3 regions of the Alteromonas sp. KUL17 genome follow, and region 3 is predicted to be linked to each of the others. Evidence: predicted binding sites of a transcription regulator. Region 3 holds the regulator's gene; each other region holds the start of a gene.
What was found. The regulator sigma-54, encoded in region 3, starts transcription at its own class of promoters, with help from an activator protein. The targets are predictions, from matches to a motif close to GTTGGCACGNNNNTNGNNT.
Positions count from the first base shown of each region.

Region 1: a site for sigma-54 is predicted at 5,666-5,684, ahead of KUL49_RS04945 (BON domain-containing protein). Genes of this name have one in related genera too.
Region 2: a site for sigma-54 is predicted at 5,499-5,517, ahead of KUL49_RS00180 (DUF3192 domain-containing protein). Genes of this name have one in related genera too.

Region 1 covers NZ_BJKJ01000004.1:25,595-32,513, forward strand. The annotation lists gene pyk (pyruvate kinase) at 1-813, shown strand, start outside; gene KUL49_RS04925 (5'-methylthioadenosine/S-adenosylhomocysteine nucleosidase) at 1,009-1,917, shown strand; gene KUL49_RS04930 (hypothetical protein) at 1,995-2,372, opposite strand; gene KUL49_RS04935 (putative DNA modification/repair radical SAM protein) at 2,837-4,078, shown strand; gene KUL49_RS04940 (TIGR03915 family putative DNA repair protein) at 4,095-4,901, shown strand; gene KUL49_RS04945 (BON domain-containing protein) at 5,023-5,631, opposite strand; gene KUL49_RS04950 (endonuclease/exonuclease/phosphatase family protein) at 6,298-6,919, shown strand, end outside.
Region 2 covers NZ_BJKJ01000001.1:41,797-48,715, forward strand. The annotation lists gene KUL49_RS00150 (flavodoxin domain-containing protein) at 1-379, opposite strand, end outside; gene truC (tRNA pseudouridine(65) synthase TruC) at 446-1,285, opposite strand; gene KUL49_RS00160 (YqcC family protein) at 1,278-1,622, opposite strand; gene KUL49_RS00165 (DUF3549 family protein) at 1,828-2,877, shown strand; gene KUL49_RS00170 (DUF3301 domain-containing protein) at 2,878-3,180, shown strand; gene KUL49_RS00175 (GNAT family N-acetyltransferase) at 4,132-4,779, opposite strand; gene KUL49_RS00180 (DUF3192 domain-containing protein) at 5,000-5,365, opposite strand; gene KUL49_RS00185 (hypothetical protein) at 5,665-5,973, shown strand; gene syd (SecY-interacting protein) at 6,036-6,578, opposite strand; gene queF (NADPH-dependent 7-cyano-7-deazaguanine reductase QueF) at 6,724-6,919, shown strand, end outside.
Region 3 covers NZ_BJKJ01000001.1:275,483-282,401, forward strand. The annotation lists gene KUL49_RS01120 (calcium/sodium antiporter) at 1-533, shown strand, start outside; gene KUL49_RS01125 (KpsF/GutQ family sugar-phosphate isomerase) at 536-1,516, shown strand; gene kdsC (3-deoxy-manno-octulosonate-8-phosphatase KdsC) at 1,517-2,065, shown strand; gene lptC (LPS export ABC transporter periplasmic protein LptC) at 2,062-2,640, shown strand; gene lptA (lipopolysaccharide transport periplasmic protein LptA) at 2,609-3,163, shown strand; gene lptB (LPS export ABC transporter ATP-binding protein) at 3,166-3,891, shown strand; gene KUL49_RS01150 (RNA polymerase factor sigma-54) at 3,965-5,446, shown strand; gene hpf (ribosome hibernation promoting factor) at 5,477-5,764, shown strand; gene ptsN (PTS IIA-like nitrogen regulatory protein PtsN) at 5,778-6,221, shown strand; gene rapZ (RNase adapter RapZ) at 6,306-6,919, shown strand, end outside.

The DNA.
Region 1 (6,919 bases), on a different contig from region 3:
GAAGCAGCTGGCTGCTACGCAAAAATTTGTGCAAAGGTCGAGCGTGCTGAAACGGTGGCGTCTGACGAAGCCATGACGGATATCATCAGCGCTTCAGATGCGGTAATGGTTGCTCGTGGTGACTTGGGTGTAGAAATTGGCGATGCGGAACTTGTTGGTGTTCAAAAGAAACTGATTGCCCGTTCTCGCCAGCTCAACAAGGTTGTGATCACCGCGACGCAAATGATGGAGTCGATGATTGACAGCCCTATGCCTACACGTGCAGAAGTAATGGACGTTGCAAACGCTGTACTAGACGGCACTGACGCGGTAATGCTTTCAGCTGAAACAGCGGCGGGTAATTTCCCTATTGAAACAGTTGCAGCTATGGCTCGTGTTTGTGAAGGCGCGGAAACACATCCAAGCGTTAAAATTTCCAAGCACCGCATGGATCAGCAGTTTTCTTCTACTAGCGAGTCAATTGCTCTGTCTGCGGTTTACGCCGCGAACCACTTGCCAAGTGTTAAAGCGATTGTAGGTTTAACTGAAAGTGGAACTACACCAACGTTAATGTCTCGCATTACTACATCTCTGCCAATTATTGCGATGTCTCGTCACGAATCAACGCTTAACACAATGGCGCTTTGCCGCGGCGTTAAGCCGGTTTTCTTTGACTCTTCAAACAGTGAACCTGGCAAATTGAAGTACGATGTCATTGCATCACTTAAAGAGAAAGGGTTAGTGAAAAGCGGCGACAGTATCATCCTGACTTACGGCGATGAAATGGAAAAAGTGGGCGCGACCAATACCCTCAAAATCGTAGAAGTCGAATAGTGACGAATACACTATTAAAGCGAAGCAAATGCTTCGCTTTTTTTTGCCTGTAATTTACTAAAGCAGTGGTAAGCTGACGCTTATAATAAGAACACTCATCTAAGTCAGTATCAAAATTACAAAAAACATATCCAACAAAACAACGAGAATTCGTTAACACTACTCGGGACAACAACGACAAAAATAAGGATAGAAATGCAGCTCATTTTCAATCGCTACACACGTTTTTCAGCAATTATAACGCTCTTGGCACTTTTCACTCATAGCGTATGGGCAAATACACAGCACGTACACACCATGAAGCGTGTAGAAGTAGCTTCACAGAACGCGCCATTACAGCCAATAATGATTCAAGGCCCCATGCCCATTGAAGCTGAATACTTTGCTGCGCTTTTGGATAACACTACAACAGAGTATTCAGGTAATGCAGTATTCTATAAAGGGACACTAAACGGGTACCCCATTGTGGTAGCTAAAACCGGTAAGGGTTTAGAAAATACTGCGGCCGCCACCGCTATTGGCATAGAGAGATACCACCCTCGCCTTATCATCAATCAGGGAACATCAGGTGGCCACGATCCTTCCTTAAAAGTTGGTGATATTGTTCTTGGCGAACGCAGTATTAATGCATCCAATTTTAAAACGCCCAAGCTGGCTCAAGGAGAAGGTTCTCAACCGTTTAATTGGCTGCCGATGGATCTTATGGCGTCAGAAGGAAGCGCGGGAGAAGGGAGTAGCGCTAAGGACGCAGAAAAGTTGCGTTTTTATTTAGGAGACAAACAGCTCATCAACCTAGCTCTATCGCTATCCAAGCAGTACAAACGCGGGAACGTCGTTAAAGGAACGATTGGCAGCGGTAACTTTTGGAATAACGAGTTAGATCGAATAGCATGGCTCCATAAGAATATGGGAACGAGTGTGGAAGAAATGGAAACCGCTTCTGCAGCGCAGATTGCACATGCCTACCACGTTCCCTTTTTAGGTATTCGCGTATTGTCGAACAACATTACCAACCATGGTGAATATGACCCAACCACGGCCAAAGATTGTCAGGCCTTTGTTGAAAAAGTGGTAAGAGCTTATATTTCTGCGCTGTCGGAATAAATTTGGAAAACACTCAAACGAAAAACGCGCCCTACATTGTAAGAATGTTGGGCGCGTTTTCATGTTTAGCCTTTGTATTAGATTGCTTGAACGGTATAAGTTTCCGCATCTTGACTAACATCATTCGCGTATTGAGTAAGATGGTGATTTAGAATATTTTCGGCGCGCTCAACAAACTCATCACGCTTAAATTTCCAACCTCTTAAATCGGCTTGCTTAGCCTGTGCAATGTAGTGCTCTAGACGCGTTTTTCTCAATAGATGTGCCTTTTTCGACAAATCAAATTCTACCAATGAGAAGTTGCGCTGTACTTTTTGAATATCCATATGAACGGGGCGCTGTTCGTCATCAGCTGATGCTTGGCTTACGGATAGCTTTCCTTGCCCAATTACACCGACTATAACAATGATTGCTGATACCACTAAGCCTGAATAAACCCACTTTAAAAAGTTCATGCCCCACTCCTTGAACGATTTTGCACTTGTATCGATAAGCTCGCTACAATCCACTTAATTAAAACTATTTATCACCAATGTATTGAGTCATTCGACTATTTAAGTTTCTAGCTTTCACGTTGCAGCAGATGTTTTCTGCCTGACAATACAAACTTTCGTCTATTTAATACATCAAGTGATTCACTCATATCTACTTAACCATATGCACCTTCCGCACCATATAGTTAATCTTTATTTTTCAGAAGCTTAGACCAACCCAAAACTTATACTAAAGTTGTATAAGGTACTTTCTACACACAGTAAGATAAAATTTTCCTTTCAAATTTAATAAACTCACTCTCCTTAATGCTGTACACTTATACAGTATTGAGATATACCACAACAAGCAAAGTACTGGTATGGAATCTTGTTTTTTTTCAGACCGTCTACCACGTACATTTGCCTAGAGAAAGTGACCATTTGCGATGCATGACAAACTTATTCAAAAACTCGAAATTCTTTCAGATGCCGCTAAGTATGACGCTTCTTGCGCAAGTGGCTCCGCCGGTAAACGAAAAGCAGGTAAAACTGACAAAACAGGAATAGGTTCGCTCACAGGAGGGTCAGGGATATGTCACAGCTTTACCCCTGATGGTCGATGCGTATCATTACTTAAGATCCTAATGACCAACTATTGCATATACGATTGCCATTACTGCATCAATAGGGTGTCTAGCAACGTTCAACGAGCGCGTTTTACCGTTAAAGAAACAGTTGATTTAACGCTTAATTTTTATAAGCGTAACTACATTGAGGGATTATTTTTAAGTTCCGGTATTGTCGGCTCTCCTGACCTGACTATGGAGAGCATGGTACGCATCGCGAAGTCTCTTCGCATTGATCACGGATTTAAAGGATACATTCATCTTAAGACCATTCCGAATGCATCTCCTGAACTACAGGCTGAAGCTGGCTTATATGCCGATAGGCTAAGTATAAACATCGAAATGCCGACGCAAAATTCGTTGAACAAATACGCCCCGGAAAAAGACCTTGGTGAAATTCACGGTTCAATGAATACATTGAAAGACAAAATAAATGAACACAAAGTAGATAAAACCTACTCGGGCAAACGCCCACCTCGCTTTGCTCCTGGCGGACAGTCCACTCAGATGATCATAGGAGCCGATGACTCAAATGATAAAGTTATCCTTGGCACGAGTGTCAAACTGTATGGTCAACAAAAATTGCGGCGCGTTTACTATTCTGCATTTTCGCCCATCCCAGATGCGTCTGAAGTCTTGCCTCTTAAACCGGCGCCACTTATCCGTGAACACCGACTTTATCAGGCCGATTGGCTCCTGCGCTTTTATGGATTTGGTTTAGATGAAATCGTACACAACGACATGCTAGATATGGAGCACGACCCCAAGCTTGCGTGGGCGCTACGCAATCGCCACATATTTCCCATCGATTTAAATAAAGCTGACAAGCTACTTTTATTGCGAGTTCCTGGACTGGGAGCACGCACAGTACAAAAAATTTTGGCTATTCGACGTTACACAAAGCTTAGCTGGTTCGATCTCACAAAAATGCGTTTACCCTTACAAAAATTAAAACCGTTCATTACTGTTAGTGATTATTCCCCCGCTATACATTTGCTCGATAGCAGTAACTTTGAACAGCAATTTAAACAACCAAAACAGTTTGAATTGTTCAGCGCCTAATCTAATTGGTACCGCAATGAAAAAAGTAACAATTTCATCAGTGCCCGGATACGACGAATGGCGAAAAGCATCGAGAGAATGTCTAGCCCAACACATACCTCCCGAGAACGTTACATGGCAAACTTCGCAATCTAACCAAGACGACTGGTTTGCCGTGACCGATTCGGCCAACGCTATTGGTGAAAGCCAAACGAATTACAGAATTCCCAGATCAGTTTTAACGCTGTTGAAGTATGCGTTATGCCACCAAGCCACCGATCGTTTCGCTTTATGTTACCGCGTTTTATGGCGAGTAGTTTTCGAAAACAGAAACCTTATTCACTTAAAAACTGATGAAGATGTGTTGCGTCTCAACGTGCTGGCTAAAGCAGTAAAACGCGATGCATATAAGATAAGTGCTTTTTTGAGATTTCGAGAAGTCGTACTTGACGGACAAGAGCATTTTATTGCGTGGTATGAACCAGAACACTTCAGCTTGGAAATGAAGCTCGATTTTTTTCAGACGCGTTTTAAAAATATGTGTTGGTCAATACTTACCCCTTATCGAGCTGCGCATTGGAATACTAAAACACTTGTTTTGGAAGATAATCCTGATCCTAGTATCATTCCAAATGATGACAGAATTGAAAAATACTGGCTTACGTATTATGCAAATATATTTAATCCTGCCCGCGTAAAAACAAAGGCATTGTTAAGTTCAATGCCAAAAAAATACTGGAAGAATATGCCTGAGACGTCGCTTATTAACGATATGATACGCCACTCGGATGCTAGAGCACGTAAGATGATACTAAATGGAAAAAAGGTGGAGAATGGTGAATGAGTCCTCCTGACAAATATTAGCAGCTGTGCTTCCTTTGTTTGTTGCGATTTGAAAAGCTCTGTAAAACGTGACCAGAAAAAAAGGGGCCGAGGCCCCTTTTTTGTGTAAAGCAACAATGATATTAGTTCATCGCAGTTTCAGTAACTACACGAAGGTTGCTTTCAACATCTTTTACGTCAGATGCATTCTTGGCAATTTCCACAGCTAGATCACGCTCAGCATCAGAATCAACGTCGCCAGTCAGTGTTACTACACCGTTTTCTACGTCAACATCGATGTCGAAACCTGAAATATCGGTATCCATAAGAAGACGAGTTTTGATTACTGTGGCGATTTTGGCGTCAGTTAACTCGCTTGTGCCTTCGTCAACAGTATCTTCCATGTCATCTGACATGTCGCCTTCCATATCTTTGTCAGAGACAACCGTTAGCTTGTTGTCTACAGACGTTACACCGTCAATATTCGCTACTAGCTCTTCCGCTAGCTTTTTATCAACAGAGTTCTCAACCTTACCAGTAAGAACGACATTACCGTTTTTAACGTCAGTGTTAATGTCGAATGAATCAAGGTTACCATTGAACAACAGCGTTGCTTCTGCTTTGCCATCAATCCATGCGTCTTTGGCACCTTTCTCCCATTTATTAGTTGTGCTGTCTGTGTCCATGTCACCTGCATATGCAGCTGCAGTCAAAGTTGTAGCAACAATCATAGAAATAAGTGAACGTTTCATAACATTTCTCCTTTGTCGAAACTCGTAGATAGTCATGCCAATTCCTTGCCAACAAAATAAGGCATTGTTTTATATGATAAATATTAATATCCAGGGCTAGTTAAGTAAGTTTTGTTTTGCAAACTTTGCCTTTGTTTGAGAACTTTTTACTTAATTTTGTTAATGCCCAAAACTCGTCAACTTCACTTAAGAAAAGCACCTATCAATTGTACTAGGGGATAACTTTTTGTCGTTGGCCGCCGCTAAGTTACAGTGATACTTAGGTTAAACTTATTTCACAAAGCTGCCGTAGTTATAACGATTTGTATCGCTTCACTCGGGCCTGTTGACCTTTTTTGTACATTTTTGCAGCGGTCTGTGTGCCATCTAGACAAGGCGAATGTTTGACGGTTTAGTGGTTCTAAATCGAGAACATTCAACGCAGTATAGATGGCACAAAGGCGCTGCCCGAAGGGGTCGTTATGGAAGCCTTTTACTCTTTGTCACAGTCCTTTAACTTAGCCCGCTAGGCTTGCAGGACTGTTTCGCGATTAAAAGGCTTCCATTTAGACCAAAATTCGTACACCAAAGGTCAACAGGCCCTAGCTATAGTCATCAATTTAGTTTTGCAGACAGAAGCAACAGGTGGAGTGTTTTTCGTTAATTAAACTCAAGGACCAACTAGACATGGATACTGCACTTACTGCTGTTTCAGTCTTATTTATAGCCGTAAGCTGGGCCCCTTTGCTTCCTTCTTCTCATTGGTTAGTAAGAGTGTGGGAATTTCCGCGACTACAAATAGCAGCTATCATTTCTTTGTTAATTGCTGGGCATATTTTTGAATCAACCTATTACGCACAGATAGATAGCCTAGCAGTAATTATTGTCGCTGGATTAACAGTTAGCCTTATTTATCAGGTTATCTGGATCATTCCTTATACCCCTCTGTATAAAAGAGAAGTTAGGCACGTCGAGGTTGAGAGTGCGAGCCAAAAGCTAAGTGTTTTATCAAGCAATGTGTATATGCCTAATGACGATTTTCGCAAGCTCATTGAACATGTACGTAATAAGCAACCTGATTTTCTCGTAACGTTGGAATCTAATGAGAAGTGGCAGAAAGGCATCAGTGAAATTGAATCTGAATACCCGTATCGTAAATTTTGCCCACTCGAAAACCTCTACGGTATGCACCTTTATAGTAAGCTTCCCTTTGAAGAGGTCTCATTGCGATTTTTAATAGAAGAAGATGTGCCGTCCATGAAAGTGAAAATCAATCACCACGGACAAGATGTCACGCTATATTTTCTTC
Region 2 (6,919 bases), 230 kb from region 3:
TCGCGTCAACCTCTAACATATCGGCAACTGCGTTACCTTGTAGCTCGGTAAGCAACGCATGAAACTGTTTACCTGCACCACAGAAACTTTCGCCATAGCTGCTATCGCCTAGGGCTGCCACCGCGAATGGCTTGCCGGTTAGCATAGGCGATTCGTCTTTCAGATCTGAAAACACAAACTCAAGGTTTGGTGGTACATCGCCCTGCCCTGTTGTAGAGGTAATGATCAAAAGTGCGTCAGCATCAGTAAAATCTGCAACCGACGGGTCGCTTTCAAGTGAGCAATCCACGCCCTGTTCAGCTAAGTTCTCTTCCACCTGCTCAGCTACGTGTTGCGCATTGCCGTAAACTGTACCCGCAATAATTTTCAATGTTGCCATTTTTACCTCTTAAACCAATGATCGTCGCCTTTGTCGACAGGCGGAAATTCTTACTATTTTATCAACCTAAACGCAAAACGGCGCTAATTTTTCGAGCCATAGTCGCATTTCACTGTGCATCTGTGAATTAATCGTTACCCACTTTCCAGTGATAGGATGAGAAAAGCCCATTTGAGTACAACTTAAGGCCAAATTGTTAAAATTAAAGTGCTGCTTGGCGAATTTGTTTTGTTTGCCGTCCCCGTGGGTCGTGTCGCCGATAATGGGGTGACGAATATGAACCATGTGCCGACGAAGCTGATGTTTGCGACCGGTACTAGGAGAAAGCTTAACTAGCGAATATCGTGCACTTTGGTATTTGCCCACAGGCTCAGGCACTTCGAATTTTGCCACTGACTGATACATAGTTGATGCAGGTTGTGGCGGCTGCTGCGGGCGCTTATGCTTGTCTGCAATTTTGTCGTAGCGGTATTTTAGGGCGTAATCGATATACCCTGTGTGATGCACAAAACCGCGAACTATAGCGTGATACGTTTTTACTACCTGCTTGTCCATCATCTGCTGACCAAGCTTTGCTGCAATTTCTGAGCTAAAGCTAAACACCAGCACACCTGAAGTGGGTCGGTCTAAACGATGAGCAGGATAGACGTGCAGGCCTATTTGGTCTCTAAGTGTCTGTACTGCGAACACCGTTTCATGTCTATCAATCGGGCTTCTGTGTACTAGTAGGCCAGGCGGCTTCTCAATCGCGATGATATGTTCATCTTGGTACAGCACAGGTAAATGAAGAGCATCAACACGACCTTCCTCACCAACGCTTGCCTTTTCTATTAATAGCTTGTCTGAATGCACAGTTAATTGGCCTTTTAAATCGTTCTGCATAGTGCGTTGTGTTTGCTCACCCAATGTCTCCATTAGCAATATTATCAATAACTTGAAGCTGGGACAGAGTGCGCTGATGCGCCGATGACAGATATATTTCTGCTGCGGGCGCAATTTGCATGGGTGGTAAAGGCATTTCCTGTTTCAACAAAATGCGCATTTTGGGAATAAAAATAAAAGCCAACCAACTCTCAAACGCTAAACAGTCGACCGCAAAAGGAATTGCACTTTCCGTGGCATTTTTAAGTTCTTGCTCAGCAGGCATTTTCTTAGGCCAAACACCCTCTTGTTCCATAACAGTTTCTAACTGCTCCAATGCCCTACCTAGTGCATTGTGACAGGCACTACTCACTTTACTCACAGCAACTCCGCAAAAAAACTTCTATTTCGAAGCGCGCAGTATATCAGGGGCTAAAGATCTACATAAGTCCGCGTGTCTTATCGTTGAAATTCATCTGCTGTGATACCATTATCCATCTTTGTTGGCGGTATCTCATCGACGTGCCCCTTTAAATAGATGTGACAGCCTGGCAAATTTTGATTAAAGCAGTATTTTGGAACGAGTTATGAGCGCTAACAGTATTAATTCTATCAGCGAGTTTTTGTTACATGCAGGCACTGAATACCATGTTTTTGATTTAGGTCGTCGCCTTGAACCCACAGATAGTCAGACTTTTCTAGAAATAGAAAACGGCAGTGCTTACGCGCCCTACCCTCGTCAGCAGCATGCGTGGTTCGGCATCGTCTTTTGGAATAAAAATGCCTCTACGCAACACTACATTTGGTTTGTGAAACTGCCGCTTGATGAGCAAGGCTTAGTGGTTGCCGCAGCAAGAAATCATTTTCTAGAGATTATTGTTGATGCACTAGGTCAGTCTGTTGCTGAAGATACTGAAAACGCGCAAACTTTGCCTGATAATCCTTATTCGTTTGTTCCCAATCAATCACAGCTCGCTCAATTTAACGCACTAGTTAAACGCACCCTAAACCAACCTTTAAGTGAAGAGGCGCAGAAAGTTGAGGCCTACATTCAAGCCCCACAACTGGTTGACTGGCAGCAAATATCCATGCAAAGCGTGGCCGACTTTGTACAAAGCCTCAGCCATCACCCCAAACAAGACGGGTTAACGCAAGCAATTGAAACCAACACTTCACTCTACTCAAAGGTTTTTCTTAACACATTGATGGAAATGAGCGAAAGCGTTTCTCTGCCTGAAAATCTATTAGCGGCGTATTTGGATGAGATAGATAAAAGTGACGACATCAATTTAGCGGCGTTAAGAGGCACGTCAGAGGGTACCTTTAACCCGACCATTAACAACAAACTACTCGAACTATTAAAAAGCGAAAAGTCGCAGAGACTTGATATTTTAAGCGTTATTGCAGCACGTCATTTCGAGCAAATGGAACCACTACTGCTTAGTGCCTTTTTAGAGCAGGCGGCAAACGTTGATGAAAAAGAGGGTCATAAGGGCGCATTATTCGCAGGCTTCTTTTCAGATTTAGTACAAGTCCCGAAGTTACGCAGACAAGTGCTAACACTCCTGCATTCCAAAGCCAACCCTCAGATTCTCAGCAATGCATTTCAACAATTGTTTGCACAAGCGAGAAAGTAAATGACGTTACTTGAGTTAGTGGTGTGGATGGTTATTGGGTTTACTGGCTATCAGTTTTGGCGCATTCGAGCCATTTCTGAGCAAACAAACACTTACCTAAAGCAATACTGCGATAAACACGGTTTACAATTGCTGAGTGTGGCAAGAGCTAAAACACGATTTTCATTCAAATATGGAAAGCCTGACTGGCACAGTGTATTCAACTTTGAGTTTTCGAGTAATGGTGAGGACAGATATACCGGAGAAGTAGAGTTAATAGGTGTAAGGGTTATACGAACAGAGGTGCCACCGCATAGGGTATGAGCTAATATGTCCGAATGCACTTAGGCTTTTAGACCACTCCAAAAATTCAAAAAAAAGGGGAACCTAACGGCTCCCCTTTTTCCTGGAATTTTGAGTATCCTTCTCCGCGATCCTTTGCGACTAAAATCTTCCCGATTAAAATCCGTATACGCCCCTTTCCATCTACTCTCGCGCCTTCCTGTGCGAGCTACACATCCATGCGTAGGTCCCTTTCCTTTTATCCTAATTTACTGTACATCCTTCATACAGTGTTCCTCATCCTGAGGCTGTCCTTGTCAGACTCCGCTGACGTTCCCTTCCCTCATTCCATTATTTGCTGTACATCCTGCTACAGCTTTGCCAATCCCTTAGCATGTCCTTCTTTCGTCCTTGGTTTGCTCGTCCATGCAAACTAGAAATTCCTTAATGGCTATCCTGCCGTTGGCTTCTTGCCTCTAGCTCCATGCTAGCTCTTGTCCGTTTTTCCCTGCTACGTCCTGTATGTGATGTCCTATCACCTACTTCGTCCCTGAATTTCCTTGAATCCTTTAAAATCCGTTTCTAACGTCCTGTTAATGCAGTGTCCTATCTGCTTTCCTTTCCCTTTCCCCACTGCCTTGTGGGAGTCTCATCCTTAAGTTGTCCTAACTTATTCCGTTGATGATCCTTGACTCAATCCGTGACTCGTCGTGTTTCCTTGTGACATGTCCATAGTATGCCTTCCAATTATTACCGCCATATTGAATTACAGAGATTTAAGAAAGATTCTTGTACGACTTTTGACTAATCTTTAAAAACTTCAATATAATCAATAACTTTATACTTTAGTATGAATTAATCTTTCATCATTTAGGTAAGATCACTCACAGCGTTTGTAGGAAATGTCTTACAAACGCTGTAGTAAATTTGGTGTAAAGGTTGGAACTGCAACGTATGACGTTTTGGTAGGAGTATCACAACGAATAAAAAACATCATTTTAGCCTGAACATTACCTCACCGTTCACATGAGAAAGGCTTAGTTGTCCTACAACCTGATAATTGTCATCGTTAAAGAAAGCGCGATGTTTTTCTATAGTCACGAATACCGAAACACCCTCACTTTTTTCATCTTCCTCTACCACGCTATCAATAGCGCCAAGTAAAATATGCCCAAGCCCATGATGTTGATAATCTGGATGCACTGCGATGAAACTCAGCATGTGGAAGTTATCGGCGGGAACTAATGCTCGCACTTTTTCTTCTTTCTCTAGCATTTGCTTTGTACCGAACAAACCTGCCGTTAAAAGCATCCGCAATCTCCAGTGCCAGTAACGTCCTGAACCAAATGCTGCATCGGGCGCGGTCAAGCATGCAACGGCAATAAGCCGCTCATCATCGAACAGGCCAATCATCGGCTGCTCTGCAACCCAAAATGCATTGAGCTCTTCACGGATAGCTGACCGTAAACGGCTTTCATAACCTTCTTTTTCTGCTTGGAAAATGTCAATGAACAATGGGTCATCTACATACGCATTGTAAAGAATAGAGGCGGCAACTTTGAGATCATCTACAGATAGATAGATGGCTTTGACCGTGTCTTGCAAGGGGGCTATTGCATTATTATTAGCATCAGTATTCATCAGGGGCTCCTTGTACGCAAAGTTATACAGCTGCTTTTACCCATTTAAATAAAATGGGAGAAGTGGACACTACCGCACAACTTTTATCATTGCGCCAACCACCCACTTAAACTGATTAAACTTTAGCCTACGCGAAAAAAACCTGCATGTTAACTTTTTATTAACATTTAAAGATAGTAAGTAATGCCTACTTTCGTAATCAATTACCAACTAACGATTATTAGTGCATTAAGCTATAAGCACTGTCACCCCAGCCAACTAAGTTTCCATTTCTGAAAACCAACGGCGTACACTCGTCTTTTGTGGTGATACCATCGCCCATCGTTTTTTGAGTTCGGTAGTAAAGTACGCGATATGTGCCGTCTTGCTTTTCGAACAGTTCGTTGAAATCCGCAACGCCCATTTTTCTCAATACACTTTCGTACGTTGTCCCTGTTTCAAGATTCGCGATGTGTTTACGATTGTTAAACTCTCTGTCTTCCCAATCAGCACCATAGTGACTATCTGAACCGCCACCTACTGATACGACACAACCTGAAAGCAAAACTGAAGATGCCAAAGCTACTGAAAGAAGAACCGTTTTCATGTGAATTCCTTAATTATGTGTGTTGTTTTTTATTCGATACTACGCCTACTTTGTGAACCGACACTGAATAGACATAAATACGCTAACGTAAGAACCACTGCGTTTATGCGTGATAATGTAAGTTATGATTGGTAAACAAGATTAAGGCCAAAAATTAAATCATTGATTTTTATAAAAATTTTAACAACACCATTCTACGAAGACTTTGAAAAATAGTGAAATCAGTAACTTATTAGTGAAATTGACTACGTAGACAGGCTACACTGCTACTATTCATGACTTTGAACCATTTTCGTATTATGAGTAACGCTAACCTGCAGCAACTTCACGTTTTGTGCCTTCAAATGCATAAAGAAGGAAAAACACCGTCCGTAGGCATTTTACGTGCAAAAGCTCCCTTTAAGGTATCGGTAACCGAAGCTATTGAAGCGATTAAGCGATTTAACGCACACAAACCTAAGCTAGAGGTATCTAACGAAGAAAACGTAGCGCAACAAAATCCTGTCGCCACAACTGATGAGCCGGGCAATTTGCATGCACGGGTAGAGACGTTAGAAAAAGAAGTGGCGGAGTTAAAGCGGGCGCTACATAAAATTATTAACGCCTAATAGCTTTTAGTTTTGCAGGCCGGTAATTTTAGGTCTGATTGACGTCAGTCAACGCATTAACGTTATATAGCAGGTGTAAGCTGCTCAATAAACACCGCAAGAGATGGCGCAAGAATTTTGGCAGGCTCTCTGCCAACCTGCTCGAGTGCCACTTCGCCACTTTCGTTGACAACGGTTAAAATAAAATCTTCTTCGTCAGTTAAACCAAAAAACAATGTTGGCGCTTGCCTAAGTCTTTGCTTCATCAACAAATGCCCAATCAAGTTTTGCTGTAATCTTTCAAAATCTTCGGTATTGAAAACTTGAAGCAATTCACAGCGACCTTGCGGGGCGTTAGCCTTTAAATTATCGCTGTAGTAACGAGTAAAATACTCGCAGTAGTCAGGATTTAGCTCTAGCGATAATGCCTCTTCAACATTACTGAAAGACTGCAGAGGCGATTGAAGCGTAGGAGACCATCTTACAAGTTCACCGTCTTGCGCCGTCGTCTCATAGCACGGCGAGGGCCACTCGCTATCAAATGCTATCTTGAGTCCCTCGGCCTCGGCCTGTTCGACATAAGATGATACAAATTTATCTAATTGTGCTGAAATTGTTAGAGCCATTATGACGTTACCTGCGTATTTTTGGGGTACACTATACAACTAAACAGTTAAGTCAATACTGGGGTTAATTCTACTGTGCTGTAAGACCGTGTGTCGCTGTGCAGTTCAGCAATTTAAATCCCGCGTAGATGCATAAAAGGTTCTTATGTCGACGGACAACTCACCTCAAAAAATTACTATCTCTGCACCTGATGACCTCTCTTTGGGTAAACAGGTTGACTATGAATTTGAATATAATCCTGACTTGTTGCAAGGCGTGCCGCGCAGTTTAAGTCGTGATACGTTAAACTTGGCTGGCTCAGGTTTACCTTTTGATGGTATCGACACTTGGACAGGATACG
Region 3 (6,919 bases):
TGATGGCGTGGTTGTCGCTACAGGTAGATAAAGAAGATCCTCTGGTTGCGGAAACCGCAGATGAAATCCCCAAAGGCGTTTCAAATACGTCAGCCCTCATTTGGATTGGTGTAGGCCTTGTAATACTGCCATTAAGTGCTCACTTTTTGGTGAACTCAGCAGTAGAAATTGCCAGATACATGGGCATTTCGGATTTGGTTATCGGACTAACGATTATTGCGTTTGGTACAAGTCTACCTGAACTAGCAGCAAGTGTTGCGGGTGTACTGAAAGGTGAAGACGATTTAGCACTGGGTAATATCATCGGCTCAAATATCTTCAACCTACTTGCCGTACTTGGCATGCCCGGCTTAATCGCGCCTGGTATCCTGGACCCTGACGTTTACAACCGAGATATGTACGTAATGCTTGGTTTAACATTATTACTGTTCTTGTTCAGCTTCGATTTAATCGGCAAACGTACAATATCAAGAACAAATGGATTCATACTTCTGGCTTGCTTTATCGGCTATCAATTCTGGCTATTCGGATAATCATGAATACACAAACTCAGATGAACTATATCGACTCAGCGAAGCGCGTTATTGAAATTGAAACTCAAGCTATTGCTAATCTGGCAGAGCGCTTAAACAATGAATTTATCGCTGCCTGTAATATTCTCTTTGCCTGCAAGGGTAAAGTTGTCGTGAGTGGTATGGGAAAGTCTGGGCATATCGGAAATAAAATTGCCGCTACGCTTGCCAGTACAGGTACTCCTGCATTTTTCATGCACCCTGGTGAAGCCAACCATGGCGACTTGGGCATGCTAAGCAAAGGCGATGTCTTACTCGCCATCTCTAATTCTGGCGAGACTAACGAGCTAGTTAACTTATTGCCCGTAGTTAAGCGCTTAGGCATACAGGTGGTCGCCATGACCAACAGTGCTTCCAGTTCATTGGGGCAACACGCAGATGTCGTACTTGATATCAGCGTTGAAAAAGAAGCGTGTTCGCTAGGTCTTGCTCCTACGTCAAGCACAACCGCCACACTGGTTATGGGTGATGCGCTTGCGGTAGCACTGCTCGACCAAAAAGGTTTCACCTCAGATGACTTTGCGCTTTCGCACCCAGGCGGTAGTTTAGGCAGAAAACTTCTGCTTAAAGTTAGCGATATCATGCTAAGCGGCAGTGATATCCCACTTGTCCATGCCAGTGCTTCTGTCGCTGACGCACTGCTGGAAATATCTAAAAAGGGATTGGGTATGACAGGCGTGATAGCGGCAGACGGTACGCTGACAGGCGTCTTTACGGATGGCGACCTACGACGAATTCTCGATGCCCGCGTAGACGTACACAGTGCGACAGTAGAAGAAGTAATGACTAAAGGCGGCAAGACTACCACCGCAGGTCAGCTGGCTGTAGAAGCCCTGAATTTGATGGAAACCCATAAAATTAGTGCGTTAATGGTTACTGACGATAAGCGCAAACCTGTTGGGGCTTTTAACATGCATATGCTACTAAAAGCAGGAGTGCTTTAAATGACAACCACCTTGTACACGGAAATAAATGACTCGCTTTTCGCAAAACTAGCCAAGATAAAGTTGCTGGTATGCGACGTTGATGGTGTGTTCTCAGATGGTCGAATTTACTTAGGTAACGACGGTGAAGAACTTAAAGCATTCCATACCCGTGATGGATATGGTGTAAAAGCGCTAGTGAGCAATGGGGTGAATGTTGCGGTTATTACTGGACGTCGCTCTGCCATTGTTGAAAATAGAATGAAGGCACTGAATGTTGCACATATAATTCAAGGCGAAGAGAATAAAGCAGACGCGCTTAGCGACCTGATGAAACGCCTTGAGTTAAACACTGACGAAGTGGCTGCGGTAGGTGATGACATGCCAGATACGGGTATGTACAAGCACGTTGCGGTTAAAATTGCGGTTGCCGATGCCCATCCTTACGTAGCAAAACAAGCAAACTGGATTACGACCCTTCCCGGTGGGTTTGGCGCGGTCCGAGAAATATCGGATACCATTTTGCAGGCCAAAGGGGTAACAAATGAGATTTTTGGAGCTAGTGTATGAGCCTGTTTGGCTTTAATCGCTTAGGATTAAGTATATCGGCGCTATTTATTCTGGCGATGCTGATGTACATCCCTACGTGGATGGAAGAGCAGCCTGAAACGCAGGGGAATCGTGAAAACGATGCGCTAAAGCCCGCCTACAAAGCAAAAAATCTAACCACTACGCTGTACAATCAAGACGGTGAGTTAAATCACAAAGTATTTGCAGAGTCGATGGAGCATTACGACCAGCTTGGCTTTGTATTGTTTCAGCAACCTAAATACACCCTTTATACAGAAAACGCGTCATCACCATGGGTGGTAACCGCTGATGAAGGTACACTATACAATAACGAGCTAATCCAGCTGGAAAACCAAGTTAATATTGAGAACCAAACTGGCGATGACTTTGTCAGAAGTATATCGACCGAGTACATTCAAATTAATTTAGAAACCAAGCAAATGACATCTGACCAACCCGTTGAAATACTGGGCACCCAATATGTCATTTTAAGTAATGGGTTTAACGCGAATTTACGCACACAAGAATACGAGCTTTTAGATCATGTACAAACCACTTATTCCCCTAGCAACTAGTTTATTGCTTGCCATCGCTAGCGGTGCGGTACACGCCAGTGAAGATGATTTTTCGCAGCCCATAAAAATAGGCTCGAACACCCAGTTTATCGACGGTAAAAATAAAACCGCGTTGTACAAAGACGACGTACTCATAACTCAAGGCTCTTTGGTTATTGAAGCCGACGAAGTGGAAGTAATTGCCACTGACGGTGGTGGTCGTGAAATATTTATTGCTAGAGGAAAGCCGGCAAGCTACTCCCAGCAATTGGAAGACGGCACGCCAGTTTCGGCAAAAGCTAATGAAATACGCTATGAAGTGGTAAACCGAACGATTTCTCTTGCCGGAAACGCAGAGTTGAAACAAGACACCAGTAAAGTACAGGGTGACAACATCACGTTCGATATGATTACCGAGCAATTGCTAGCGACTGGCGGCGCAGGTAAGGATGGTGAGGGTCGAGTGACCACAGTATTCACACCTGAGACCATTCGCAAAACTTCGTCTAAGAAAGACAAAAAAGACAACGAGGGCAATAAATAGCAATGGCAACTTTGAGCGCTAAAAATCTTGCTAAGGCTTACAAGTCAAGACAGGTTGTTCGAGATGTAAGTCTGTCTGTCTCAACGGGTCAAATTGTTGGTCTTCTTGGCCCAAATGGCGCTGGTAAGACCACTACATTCTACATGATTGTTGGTTTAGTGAATCTGGATAAAGGCAAGATTGAAATCGACGACAATGAGCTAACTCATCAGCCCATGCACGAGCGTGCACGCCGCGGAATAGGCTACCTACCGCAGGAAGCCTCTATTTTCAGAAAGCTCACAGTGCATGAAAATATCATGGCCATTTTGCAAACCCGTAAAGATTTAAATTCACAACAGCAAGAAGAAGAAGCAGATGCGCTACTTGATGAATTTAATATTAACCATATACGTAATAGTACGGGGATGAGTTTGTCAGGGGGCGAACGCCGTCGCGTTGAGATTGCCCGCGCTCTGGCAGCAAAACCGCAATTTATTTTGTTAGACGAACCATTTGCTGGTGTTGATCCGATATCAGTTAATGATATAAAGAAGATAATACAACATCTTCGCGATAGGGGGATTGGAATCCTTATCACGGACCATAACGTACGAGAGACATTGGATGTTTGTGAAAAGGCGTACATTGTGAGTCATGGCGAGCTTATTGCGCAAGGAACGGCGGAACAGGTTTTAAGTAATCAAAAAGTAAGGGATGTATACCTAGGCGAACAATTCAGGCTATAGTTAATGTAACCGAATTGTCATTTTTCAGTTTCGCTCTGGTATATTCAATTTAGAGCATTTAAATAAGACGTAGATGAAACCATCTTTACAGCTAAAATTTAGCCAACAACTTACCATGACACCACAGCTTCAGCAGGCCATTAAACTGCTGCAGCTTTCTACACTTGATCTTCAACAAGAGATCCAAGAAGCGCTCGATTCTAATCCGCTATTAGAAGTTGAAGAAGGTAACGACGAGCCGCAACTAGAAAAGAACAATATCGACAACGATGACAGCGGCTCTGAGGCCACTGCTTCTGCATCTAGTGACACGTTAGAAGCCGGCGATGCACTTGAGAAAAACGATCTTCCCGATGAGCTGCCAATCGACAGCACATGGGACGAATACTACTCTGCTTCATCTTCGCCAGCTCCAGGTCCATCCAATGACGACGAGCAAATCTTCCAAGGTGAGACTACTGAAGATATTCAAGAGCACCTTCTTTGGCAAATGCGCCTTACCCATTTCTCGGATACCGATCGCGCAATCGCTACAGCAATCATCGACTCTATTGACGAGTCAGGTTATTTAACCGTTACCCTTGACGATATTTTAGAAGCGGTTAACGATGATGATATGGAAGAGCCGATTGAAATGGACGAAATAGAATGTGTGCTAAAGCGCATTCAGATGTTCGACCCTATTGGTTCTGGCTCACGCTCTCCACAAGAATGTTTGATGGTGCAATTGCGCCAATTTTCAGAAGACACACCTTGGCTTGCTGAAGCAAAGCAACTGATTGAAGAGTACTCTGACTTACTGAGCAGCAAAGACTATCGTACGCTTATGCGTAAAAGCCGATTGAAAGAAGATCAGCTACGCGAGGCAATGCGTTTACTGCAAACCTTGAATCCTCGCCCAGGTAGTGCTTTAGTTACTAAAGAGCCTGAGTACGTTATTCCTGATGTCTCAGTAACCAAGAAAAATGGCCGTTGGGTGGTTGAGCTGAACCCCGACAGTCTGCCTAAGTTAAGCGTAAATCAACAATACGCTGCAATGAGTCGCCGTGCCAAGAATAGTAGCGATTCACAATTCATCCGCTCACACATGCAAGAGGCTAAGTGGTTCATAAAGAGCCTTGAATCTCGTAACGAAACCTTAATGAAGGTTGCAAACTGCATTGTGCAGCAGCAAATGGGCTTTTTTGAGCACGGCCCGGAAATGATGAAACCAATGGTGCTAAATGATGTCGCAGAAATGGTAGATATGCACGAATCCACTATTTCGCGAGTGACAACGCAAAAGTACATGCATACGCCACGTGGAATCTTCGAATTGAAGTATTTTTTCTCAAGCCACGTTGCAACAGAGTCTGGTGGTGAATGTTCATCTACAGCGATTCGTGCATTGATCAAGAAATTAGTGGCCGCTGAAAAGCCTAGCAAGCCGCTAAGTGATAGCAAGATTGCTTCATTGTTGGCCGAACAGGGCATTAAAGTTGCCCGGCGAACAATAGCAAAGTACCGGGAATCGTTGTCGATCCCGCCGTCGAACCAACGCAAAAGCCTTATTTAATCGGGCTTAATAATATAAGGAAGACGAAATATGCAAATCAACCTTACTGGTCATCATGTCGAAATCACCGACTCTTTGCGTAATTATGTCGATACGAAGTTCAGCAAACTTGAACGTCACTTTGATCACATTTCTAATGTGCATGTCATCCTGAACGTTGAAAAATTAAATCAAAAAGCCGAAGCGACCGTTCATTTAAGTGGCGCTGAAGTATTCGCATCCTCAGAAAATACCGACATGTATGCGGCGATTGACAGCATGGTTGATAAACTCGACCGGCAGGTAATCAAGCATAAGGAAAAACTGAAAAAACATTAGTAGTTAATTAAGCATGGATATACAAGCCATCGTAAGTCTGGACCGCACCGAGTGTGCGGTTCAGTGTAATAGTAAAAAGCGAATTCTTGAGATCATCGCTGATATCGCTGCCAAGCAAAACGAGAACATTGATCAGGCAACGGTACTCAACAGTTTGATGGCTCGAGAGCGTATGGGTAGTACAGGCATTGGCAATGGTATCGCCCTGCCCCACGGACGCCTGCCGGGCCTCGAGAAAGTGATTGCCATTGTTGTAACCAGCACGCCAGCAATTGACTTCGACGCCCTTGACGAGAAACCCGTAGACATCTTTTTTGCGCTACTCGTTCCTGAGGAACAGACCGAAGGACACCTTCAAACGCTGGCCACCGTGGCTGGTAAACTAAGCGACAAAGAAACGATTAAAGCAATACGTCGCGCAACGACAAGCGACGATATTCTATCTGCATTAAGTTAAACATTAAGCGCCTATTAACCGTTTAGTAGGCGCCTAATTCAACAACGCGTATGTGATAAAACCAGAGTATTAGGGAGAAAGTAGGTGAAGCTGATAATAATCAGTGGTCGTTCGGGGTCTGGTAAGTCTGTCGCACTTCGCGCATTGGAAGATTTAGGTTATTACTGTGTTGATAATATCCCGGTAAACTTACTTCCCACCTTAACCCATACAGTTGTTGACGAGTACGATCAGGTTGCGGTAAGTATCGATGTGAGAAACTTACCTAAAAATCCTGACGATTTGGTAGAAATTTTAGACTACTTGCCTTCTTCGTGGTCGATGACCATTGTTTACATTGACGCGAGCGATGATGTACTGGTTAAGCGTTTTAGCGAAACACGTCGTCTTCACCCTCTCGCCAAGCTTAATAAATCGCTTTCAGAAGCCATTAAAGCCGAGTCTGCCCTACTTGCTCCTATTGCTGAACGCGCAGATTTATATTTAGACACAGATAAGCTTACCATTCACCAACTGGCTGAGTTAATTCGAGAGCGTATCCTGGGTAAGAAAAGCTCACGCCTTGTGCTTGTGTTTGAGTCTTTTGGCTTTAAGCACGGTATTCCTAAAGATGCGGATTACGTTTTTGATGCCCGCTTTTTACCTAACCCCCACTGGGAGCCCGACCTTAAACACCTGACCGGATTAGACGCACCAGT